3 regions of the Micromonospora sp. NPDC000121 genome follow, and region 3 is predicted to be linked to each of the others. Evidence: riboswitches for the same ligand, from Rfam matches in the RefSeq annotation. Region 3 holds a riboswitch; each other region holds the start of a gene.

Region 1 (3,262 bases), on a different contig from region 3:
ACCTGGTGGCCGCAGCTGTCGTGGCGCGCCCGGAGGTGGTGGCGGTCGAGACGCCCGCCACGGTGGCCGTCGACGCGTACGGCCGGTCGGACATGACCCCGCAGGGGAACGTGGCCGTGACGGTGGTGAGCCGCCTCGACGAGACGGCGTGGCGCGAGATCGTCCTGGCATGGGCGACCGACAGAGAGGCGACGGTGCGTTGAACGGCCCGAAGATCGCGGTGGTGGGCAGCGCCAACCTTGACCGCATGGTGGTGACCGACCGGCTCCCCGGGCCGGGGGAGACCCTGACCGCCAGGGAGTATCGGGAAGGTGTCGGCGGTAAGGGCGCGAACCAGGCGATGACCATCGCCACCCTCGGTACGCCCGTCGGCTTCGTCGGATGCGTCGGCGCCGACGCCGCTGGTGAGCAGGTGCGACAGCGGCTCGCCGGCCGGGGCGTGGACGTGTCGGGGCTGACGGTCGTCCATGACGTCCCCACGGGGACCGCGCTGATCACGGTGGACAGCGCCGGCGAGAACGTGATCGTGGTGCACCCCGGGTCGAACGGCGCACTGGACGCGGCCCGCGTCGACCGGCACCGGGACATGATCGCGACGGCAGCGCTCACCCTGATGCAGTGCGAGGTCGGCACGCCCGCCCTGGAGCGGGCCGCAGCGCTGGCCGAGGGCCTCCTGGTGCTGAATCCCGCGCCCGCAACTCCGCTTTCCGACGCCCTCGTACGCCGGGTGGACGTGCTGGTGCCCAACCGGGCCGAGTTGGCGGTCCTGGCCGGCACGTCCCTGCCAGAGAGCCTGGACGACGTGGCGAGCGCCGTCGGCAAGCTCGGGCTCGCGGCGACCGTCGTGGTGACGCTCGGGTCGCAGGGCGCGGCCGTAGTGGAGCCGGACGGCCGGGTTGATCACGTTCCGGCGCTTCGTACCGAGGCCGTGGACACGACCGGCGCCGGCGACTGCTTCTGCGGAGCCCTCGCGACCGCGCTGGTGGCGCGGCCGGGCCGGGCCGTGGCGGAGGCCGCCCGCTGGGCGGCCGTCGCGGCGGCGCTGTCGACACGCGGCCGGGGCGCGCAAGGCGCGCTGCCGACCATGGACGAGGTGTCCAGGGCAATGCTGGTTGCGTCTCCAGGGGCATGACATCAGCAACTGCGCCGTAACCGCCAGCACTTCGGAGCTGGCGGCTACGGCGCACACAGCCGAAGCGCCGGGACACGTCTCCGGGAGTGGTATAGGAGCTGACCCGCTACGGCGCAAAGGCTGATCAGCCACACGACCTCTCGGGTATGGGTTGGACCGCCGGTAGAGGGAGGACCAACACCGCTTCCGTTGGCGATGCCGGGCACACCACCAACAGCAGCTGCGCCGGGATGGCGGTCATCGCGCCGAGGTTAGGAACTTGGCCTGGGCTTGCCGCAGGCTGCTGAGGTCGGCGGGTACGGGCACGACGCCGTAGCGGTCGCATGCGTCGACGCTCGCTCCGAGCGATGGTGGCCACCGCCGCTGCCACTCGACCAGGGGCACGCTTGGGCCCGCGGCGCGCAGTGGCGCGGCGAGACGGTCGAACTCCGCCTGTTGCCACTCACGCAGCGCGTTCCAGCGCCGGGTTGCGGCCATCAGCGAGCCGGCGACCTCGGTGGCTGTGGCCGCTGGCGGCTGGACCACGTCGCCGTTCATGAGTGAGTGCCGTCCCAGTGGCAGTGCGCTGCGGTGGCCGTACCGTTCGCCGACGACCTGCGAGACGTGTCGGCAGGTTTCGCAGCCCAGCCACGACCACCGGGTCCGGGTGGTCACCGTGTCGCGGACGCACAACACGCACAGGTCGAGGTCACTGGAGATGTCCTGCCCCTGCCACTGCTGCGCCCACTCCGGCGTACGTGGCTGGCAGCCGCATCGCTGCTCGCGCGGGACACCACCGCGGAGATCCCCGCAGGTCAGGCAGACCGCGAAAGAGGTTAGGCCCAGCTCTTCGAATGGCACGGTGAACTCGCTTTCCGATGCCCCGAGGCACCCGCTCTTGCCGGGCCGCAGTTCGCGGTCGGCCTGGTCTTCTCCCGGGGGCACCGTGCGCGGGTAGCGCGGTTGCCGGGTCAGCAAGCCGGGAGGCTTGACGCTGACCACTCGTGACGACAGGCAGCATAGAGATCATCGACGCAGGGAGCAACCCCGGGATCAGGCTGGCGGAGGCGGCGTCGGCGGGGTCGTAGAGCGAGTCGGCGGTCGGCTCGCAGGTCCTCTACGCTTCGACGGCCTGCTGGGCGGTGCCGGTGCGTTAGACGAGGAGCACCAACACCTGCTTGATGTTGTCGAGGGCCTGCAGGAGCGGGCCGGGTTGCCCGCCGTGCAGGACCGCGCTGACGAGGTGGCGGCTCCCAGGCAAAGCCCGGGAGCCGCCGCGGTGAGAAACTACGTCAGCCCGCAGTCGGGCCGCACTGCCAGCGTCAGCAGTAGGCCTGGTACAAGGCGAGGTTCTGCTGGTAATACGTGAAGTAGCGGCGCGCCAGGCTGCCGTAAAGGAGGCGGGCTGCCGGATCCGTGCTGCTGAACTGCAACATGTTGTACTTGAGGTACATGTTGAGGTCGCTGGTGTACTGCGCCTTCAGGTCAGCGCAATAGGTACTGGTCGTGGGCGTGGCCGTATCGGTCGCGTGGGCCGGTCCGGCGAGGCCTGCCGTTGCGGTGGCTGTGATGGCGGTGACGAGTGCGATGCGGGAAAGGAAAATGCGCACGCCGATCCTCCTTGAGTTGAGTCTCGCGAGTCCGCCGGAATCGGTTTGCCAGGCGGACCAACCTTCCGCAACAACGGACGCGAATCGGAATCCTTGTAGTGGTCTCGACCGTGGGCGATTGCGATCGCTTGTTGCTGACATGGATGTTAAGAACGGCGTACCTGCTTGATCGTCGGCCGCAGGGTTGATCAACGGGTGGACGACACCCGGTTCTCACTCCACCCCTGGGTGGACCCACGGTGGCCGCCCGGGCTCGGCGACGAGCAACCACAGGGCTGGTCTACCGGCACGCGAACCGACAGGCTGACCTTTAAGCTTGCGGTTCGTGACGACACCCCTTACCCCGGTCGAGGTGGCCTTCGCGCTGTTGCGGGAGGGCCGTCTGGGCGACGCCGAGAACATCATGACGCGCGAGCTGCAGGCCGTCGCGGACAAACACGGTCACGGCAGCCCGGAGTGGGCCTCGGCCCAGTGCGACCTCGGCAATGTGCTGCTGGACGCCGATCAACTCGACCGCGCGATCGAGTGCTACCGCCGCGCC
Region 2 (3,262 bases), on a different contig from region 3:
GTCGGTTGATCACCTGCCGGGCCAGCGGGTCCGGATTGGACCTGGCCACCACGCGGGCCGGCCTCCCTACGATGACGGTCCACGCCTCGGACACCGCCGGGAGGACCCCATGCCGGAGCGCTTCGCCGACCTGTCCACGCCGCTGATCGCCGACGCCTGCGTACGGCTGGGCGTGCCGCTGCGCGCCGCGCCGGCCGGCATCCGGGCGGTCGTCCCCGGCCACCGCCTCGCCGGGCGGGTGCTGCCGGTGCGCCACCACGGCAGCGTCGACGTGTTCCTGGAGGCGTACGCGGCCGCGGCCCCGGGCGACGTGCTGGTGATCGACAACGGCGGTCGGACGGACGAGGCGTGCGTCGGCGACCTGGCGGTGCTGGAGGGCGTCGCGGCCGGCATCGCGGGCCTCGTGGTCTGGGGCCTGCACCGGGACACGCCCGAGCTGGTGGAGATCGGCCTGCCCGTGTTCAGCTACGGCAGCCTGCCGCTGGGCCCGGACCGCCTCGACGAGCGGGGGCCGCAGACGCTCACCAGCGCCCGGGTGGGACCGCACCTGGTGAGCGCCGACGACCTCGTCGTCGCCGACGACGACGGGGTGCTGTTCGTCCCCGCCGGTCGGGCCGGGGAGGTGTTCGCGGCGGCGCAGCGGATCCGGGGCGTCGAGCGGATCCAGGCGCAGCGCATCCGCGCCGGCGAGACGCTGCGCGAGCAGACCGGGTTCGCCGACTACCTCGCCCGCCGCGCCACCGACCCCGGCTACACCTTCCGGCAGCACCTGCGGCGCGTGGGCGGCGCGATCGAGGAGTGACGGCCCCCGGGCCGGCCCCGGGCCGCCGCCCCGCCGGGGCGGCCTCGGCGTCGGCCTCGGTGCCTGCCCGGGTCGGCACCGGTCTCCCCCGCGCCGCCGGGCGGCGGCGACACGTGAGGGTGGTCATAGCGGCTGGACGCCCCACCATGGGGGGCTGCTAGCCTCGTCGGCAGGTCATGAGCGCCAGCGTCAAGCCCCGGCTCGCTGGCCGGCAACCCTCGTCCGCGCAGGGGTGCCCCGGGTGAAGACCAGGCACCGGAGCCGCTCCGGTGCAAGCGTGGCCTGGTTCCCAGGTCAGCAACGACCGAGGAGAGCCATGCCCTTCCGCATCTGCGTCATACCGACGGACCCCGCCGCGACCCCGGCGCCGCCCCTGACCCGGCGCCGCCACGTCGACATGATGCGGGTCTGCAGCGCCTCGTGTCGCCCCGGCGACCCGCGCTAGCCGCGCACCGACCCCCTTCCCAGGACCACCTTCAGCGGTACGCCCCACCGGGCGCACCGCCGGCGACGCACGCCCGTGCCCGCCGTCGGAGACACCTTTCGGAGACACTGTGCGATTCCTTCCCGCCCTCACCCGCGCCGCCGCCCTCGGCGTCGCCGCCGTTCTCGCCGCCACCACCCTGACCGCCTGCGGCGGCGACGCCTCCGAGGCGGCCGACAACCCGTACAACCTGCTCCAGCCGGGTGTGCTGCGCACCGGCACGCTCACCGACGCCCCGCCGAACGTCTTCCTGAAGGACGGCAAGTTCACCGGCTTCGACAACGACCTGCTCACCGCCGTCGCCGCCAAGATCGGCCTGAAGGTCGAGTTCGTCGGGACGGACTTCTCGGCGCTGCTCTCCCAGGTCAACACCCGCAAGTTCGACGTCGGCAGCTCCTCGATCACCATCACCGAGGCGCGGAAGAAGACCGTCGACTTCGGCAACGGCTACGACTTCGCCCACTTCGGCCTCGACGTGCCGGCCGGCTCCTCGATCACCGGCTTCGACCAGCTCGCCGGCAAGCGGGTCGCGGTCGTCCAGGGCACCGTTCAGGACGACTACGCCACCGGGAAGAACCTGAACCCGGTGCGGGTGCCCGACTACAACACCGCCCTCAACCTGCTCAAGGCGGGCACGGCCGACGCGTGGATCGCCCCGGCCGAGATCGGCGAGAAGATGGCCGGCGACAGCGGGGGCAAGGTCAAGATGGTGGCGAAGGAGCTCAGCCCGGCCCCCACGGCGTACGCGGTCGCGAAGGGCAACGACAAGCTGCGCGAGGCGCTGAACAAGGGCCTCGACGAGGTGATCGCCGACGGCACGTGGAGCCGCCTGCAGGCCCAGTACTACCCGGGCCGGCCGATCCCGGCCGACTTCAAGCCCGGCAGCGGCACGGTTCCGGTGCCGTCGGCGTCGGCCGCGCCGTCGGCGTCGGCCGCCTCCTGAGGCGTAACGGACGACGAGCGAGCGGAGCGGTAGGAGAGACGACATGGATCCGTTGAGCACCCTGTGGGAGACCTTCTTCGACTGGGACTCCATGCGCGAGGCGCTGCCCGAGATGTTGACGGTCGGGCTGCCCAACACGCTGATCCTGGCGATCTCCGCCGCTCTGCTCGGCTCGGTGCTGGGCATGGGGCTGGCCGTCGCCGGCATCTCGCGTACGCGATGGTTGCGCTGGCCGGCGCGGGTCTACACCGACGTGTTCCGCGGCCTGCCGGCCGCGGCGACCATCCTGCTCATCGGCGTCGGCCTGGCGCCGCTGGGCATGGAGGTGTGGGGGCCCAACCCGTACCCCCTGGGCATCCTGGCGCTGTCGCTGATCGCGGCGGCCTACATCGGCGAGATCTTCCGCTCCGGCATCCAGTCCGTGGAGGCCGCCCAGTTGGAGGGGGCCCGGGCGCTGGGCCTGTCCTGGGGCGAGGCGATGCGCCTGGTGATCGTGCCGCAGGGCATCCGCCGCGTGCTGCCGGCCTGGGTGAACCAGCTGATCGCGCTGATCAAGGACTCCAGCCTGGTCTACTTCCTTGGCCTGCTGGCCAGCCAGCGGGAGCTGTTCCGGATCGGGCAGGACTACGCGGCGAACACCGGCAACCAGTCGGCGCTGCTGCTGGCCGGCCTGTTCTACCTGGTGCTGACCGTGCCGCTGACCCACGCCGTGAACTGGATCGACCGACGGCTGCGGCACGGCCGGCAGGCCGCCGCGCCCGCCGACGCCGACGACGACCTCGACCTGGCGCTGCCCGGCGCCGCGGGAGGGAACCAGCGATGAGCATCGACACGACGACCTCGGTGAGCCTGAGCGTCCGCGACATGCACCTGGCCTTCGGGTCGCACCGGGTGCTGCGCGGCGTGGACCTGGACGTCGCGCGCGGCGCCACGGCCTGCGTGATCGGCCCGTCCGGCTCGGGCAAGTCCACCCTGCTGCGCACCATCAACCGGCTCATCGAGCCCGACCGGGGCGACGTGCTGCTCGACGGGC
Region 3 (3,262 bases):
GCCGTCCTCTCGCCGGCCCGGTGGCACCGGCGGGACGAGCTCACCCACTACGCCGAGGCCGCCGACCCGATCGATCGGGCGATGCGCAACGCCGGCACGCTGATCCGGCGCGCGGTCACCCTGATCGAGGACGAGGAGCCCGTCCCGGAGCCGATGCCGGACGCGACGGCCCACCTCGCCGAGTCGGTACGCCTGATCAAGCACGAGTTCGCCGTCGGCGAGGAGCCGGAGAAGGCGCGGGAGCGGGCGCTGCGCGCGGTCAGCGAGGCCGGCCGGGCGTACGCCGAGGGGGTGGGTTTCTCCGGCAGCGTGGTGATCGCGCAGGTGCGTACCACGGCCAGCGACCTGCTGGTGGCCTCCGGGATCACGCAGGAGGAGGCGAACCGCCTGGTCCGGGAGTCCTTCGGCGAACAGGAGGGGCCGGGCGGCCAGCGGGCCGAGTCGGCCGCCGCCCCGAAGCCGCCCACCAGCCCGCCGGTCGGCTGACCCCCGGCCCGGCGGGTCAGCCGACCGACGGTCGCTCAGGCCGCCGCGGCGAGGGCGGCGAGCAGCCGGTCCACGTGTTCCGCCGTGCTGCCCAGGCCGACGCTGGCGCGCAGGGCGGTCGGCGGCAGGTCCCGCCGGCCGCTGCGCGCCGCCGCCTCGGCGAGCAGCCGCCGGGCCAGCGGGTGGGCGCAGAAGAGGCCGTCGCGCACCCCGATGTCGTGGTTGCCGGCCAGGTCCGCCGCCACGTCCGCCGAGTCCCGGCCGGCCACCACGAACGACACGATGCCCACCCGGGGCGCGTCGGGCCCGAAGGTGCGCAGCTCCACCACGTGCGGCAGGGCCGCCAGTCCGCCGCGCAGCCGGGACAGCAGGGCCTGCTCGGCGTCGTGCAGGGCCGCCCGGTCGGCCCCGGCCAGGGCGGTGCAGACCGCCGCGAGGGCGACCGCGCCGAGCAGGTTCGGCGTGCCCGCCTCGTGCCGGGCCGGCCCGGTCGCCCAGCGCACGTCGTGGGTGGCCGCGCCGACGTGACTGGTGGCGCCACCGCCGGCCAGGTACGGCGGTGCGGCGTCCAGCCAGTCCGCCCGCCCGACGAGCACCCCCGCGCCGAACGGCGCGTACAGCTTGTGGCCGGAGACCGCGAGGTAGTCGACGTCGAGGGCGGCGACGTCCACCGGCGCGTGCGGGGCGAGCTGCGCGGCGTCCACGGCGATCCGGGCCCCGTGCCGCCGGGCCACCCGGGCCAGCTCCGCCACCGGCCAGCGCTCGCCGGTCACGTTGCTGGCCCCGGTGACCGCGACCAGCACGGGCGGGTGACGGTCGGCGCGGGGGCCGCCCCCCGCGCCCGGCCGGCGCAGCTCGGTGAGGGCGGCGTCCAGCGCCCGGACCGCCTCGGCCGGCTCCCGCGGCACCGGCAGGCGGACCGAGCCGCGCGGCCAGGGCAGCAGGTTGGCGTGGTGCTCCCCGCCGAAGGTCACCACCGTGGTGCCGGCGGGCAGCACCCGGGCCAGCAGGTTCAGCGCGTCGGTGGTGTTGCGGGTGAAGATCACGTGGTCGCCGGCGCGGGCGCCGAAGAAGTCGCCGACGGTCTGCCGGGCGCGCTCGTAGGCGAGGGTGCAGCGCCGCGACAGCGCCCCCGCGCCGCGATGCACGCTGGCGTACCAGGGGAGCAGTTCCGCCACCGCGTCGGCGGCGGCCCGCGCGCACGGCGCGGTGGCCGCGTAGTCCAGGTTGACCTGTCCCGGCACGCCGAGCACGTCGAGCGGCCCGGCGGCCGCGGGCGGCGGCACGGTCCGCGTCGGGTGCGGGGCGGGCGGGGGTACGAGGGTGACGGTCATGGGCCGACCTCCAGGGTCCGGGGACCCCGGGTGGGCACACACGGGCGGGGTCCGCGCTTGCCCGGCACGCGGATCGGGCCGGGCCCGGTCATCACCCGGGGCACCCCACCGCGAACCTCGACGAGGGTTGCCGGCCAGCAAGCCGGGGCTTGACGCTGGCGCTCGTGACCTGCCGGCAGCATAGCGCGCGGATGCGCCCGGACCAGGCGGGCGGGGGTGACTACGCTGACCGCATGGCCGACACCCCGCCCGGCGCGCCCCTGCCGCCGTCGCCGACCGCGCCCGCCGTCCCGCCGTCGGGCGCGGCCGCTCCCCGGATGCCGCTGCGCCGGCTGGGCTGGCGGCGGGGCCTGGTGCTGGCCGGGGTGGTCCTGCTGATCGCCGCCTGCGCGGTGTTCATGGTTTTCACTCTCGGCGAGAGCCTCGGCGTCGAGGCGCTGCTGATCGGCGTGGTCGCCGCGATCCTCCCGGTTCCGGTGCTGGTGGGCTGTTTCCTCTGGCTCGACCGGTACGAACCGGAACCGCTGAAATACCTGATCTTCTGCTTCGCGTGGGGCGCGTTCGTCTCGACCGCCGCCTCGCTGACCGTCAACACGTTCTCGTCCAGGCTGTTCGAAGACTGGGGGCTGCCGACCGCGCTGACGGCGGTGCTGGTCGCGCCGTTCATCGAGGAGCTCACCAAGGCGCTCGGGCCGATCCTGCTGCTGATCTTCCGCCGGCGGGAGATCTCCGGGATCACCGACGCCCTGGTCTACTGCGGGCTCTCCGCGGTCGGGTTCGCCATGGTGGAGAACATCCTCTACCTAGGCGGCTACGGCTACGCCACCGGCGTCGAGCGGTACGGCCCGGCGACCGGCACGCAGCAGGTCATCGCGATCTTCATCGTCCGGATCCTGCTCTTCGGCTTCGCCCATCCGCTGTTCACCTCGATGACCGGCGTCGGGCTGGGCATCGCCGCCCGCACCGCCGACCGGCGCGTCCGGGTGCTCGCCCCGATCGCCGGCCTGCTGCTGGCGATGATGCTGCACGGCCTGTGGAACCTGCTGCCCACGCTCACCCAGGCCACCGGCGAGGCGCTGATCATGCTGTACGGCTTCATCGGCGTGATGGTGCCGATCTTCTTCGGCATGGTCGGGCTGGCCGTGTGGCTGCGCGCCTGGGAGGGGCGGCTCACCGAGCGCACCCTGCCGGACTACGTCCGGGCCGGCTGGCTGACCCCGCCGGAGGTGGCGGCGCTGAGCAGCCTGGGGCGACGGCACGCGGCCCGGGTGTGGGCCAAGCGGGTGGCCGGGGACGCCGGGGTGCGGGCGATGCGCGGCTACCAGTTCGCGGCGACCCGGCTGGCGCTGCTGCGCGACGGCGCGCTGCGCGGCCTGGACCGCAGGCCGGTGGACCGGGAACGGACCGCGCGGGAGGAGCGGGAGCTGCTGGAGGCGATCGCC

Evidence for each region. Region 3 has a riboswitch for S-adenosylmethionine ahead of ACFY23_RS14880 (aminotransferase class V-fold PLP-dependent enzyme). Riboswitches for the same ligand answer to the same signal wherever they lie in the genome.
Region 1: it holds a riboswitch for S-adenosylmethionine, as region 3 does, so the genes downstream of both, ACFY23_RS11780 (hypothetical protein) here and ACFY23_RS14880 (aminotransferase class V-fold PLP-dependent enzyme) in region 3, are expected to answer to the same signal.
Region 2: it holds a riboswitch for S-adenosylmethionine, as region 3 does, so the genes downstream of both, ACFY23_RS13365 (ABC transporter substrate-binding protein) here and ACFY23_RS14880 (aminotransferase class V-fold PLP-dependent enzyme) in region 3, are expected to answer to the same signal.

What each region holds. Positions count from the first base shown of each region.
Region 1 is NZ_JBIAZP010000003.1:262,705-265,966, forward strand. It holds gene ACFY23_RS11770 (nucleoside hydrolase) at 1-203, shown strand, start outside; gene ACFY23_RS11775 (ribokinase) at 170-1,132, shown strand; gene ACFY23_RS11780 (hypothetical protein) at 1,370-1,972, opposite strand; SAM riboswitch class IV at 2,001-2,121, opposite strand; partial or broken gene ACFY23_RS11785 (DUF6244 family protein) at 2,268-2,360, opposite strand; gene ACFY23_RS11790 (hypothetical protein) at 2,434-2,721, opposite strand; gene ACFY23_RS11795 (tetratricopeptide repeat protein) at 3,047-3,262, shown strand, end outside.
Region 2 is NZ_JBIAZP010000003.1:632,732-635,993, reverse strand. It holds gene ACFY23_RS13370 (RraA family protein) at 110-802, shown strand; SAM riboswitch class IV at 975-1,086, shown strand; gene ACFY23_RS13365 (ABC transporter substrate-binding protein) at 1,357-2,229, shown strand; gene ACFY23_RS13360 (amino acid ABC transporter permease) at 2,273-3,052, shown strand; gene ACFY23_RS13355 (amino acid ABC transporter ATP-binding protein) at 3,055-3,262, shown strand, end outside.
Region 3 is NZ_JBIAZP010000004.1:298,563-301,824, forward strand. It holds gene ACFY23_RS14875 (aromatic acid exporter family protein) at 1-486, shown strand, start outside; gene ACFY23_RS14880 (aminotransferase class V-fold PLP-dependent enzyme) at 522-1,820, opposite strand; SAM riboswitch class IV at 1,869-1,990, opposite strand; gene ACFY23_RS14885 (PrsW family intramembrane metalloprotease) at 2,054-3,262, shown strand, end outside.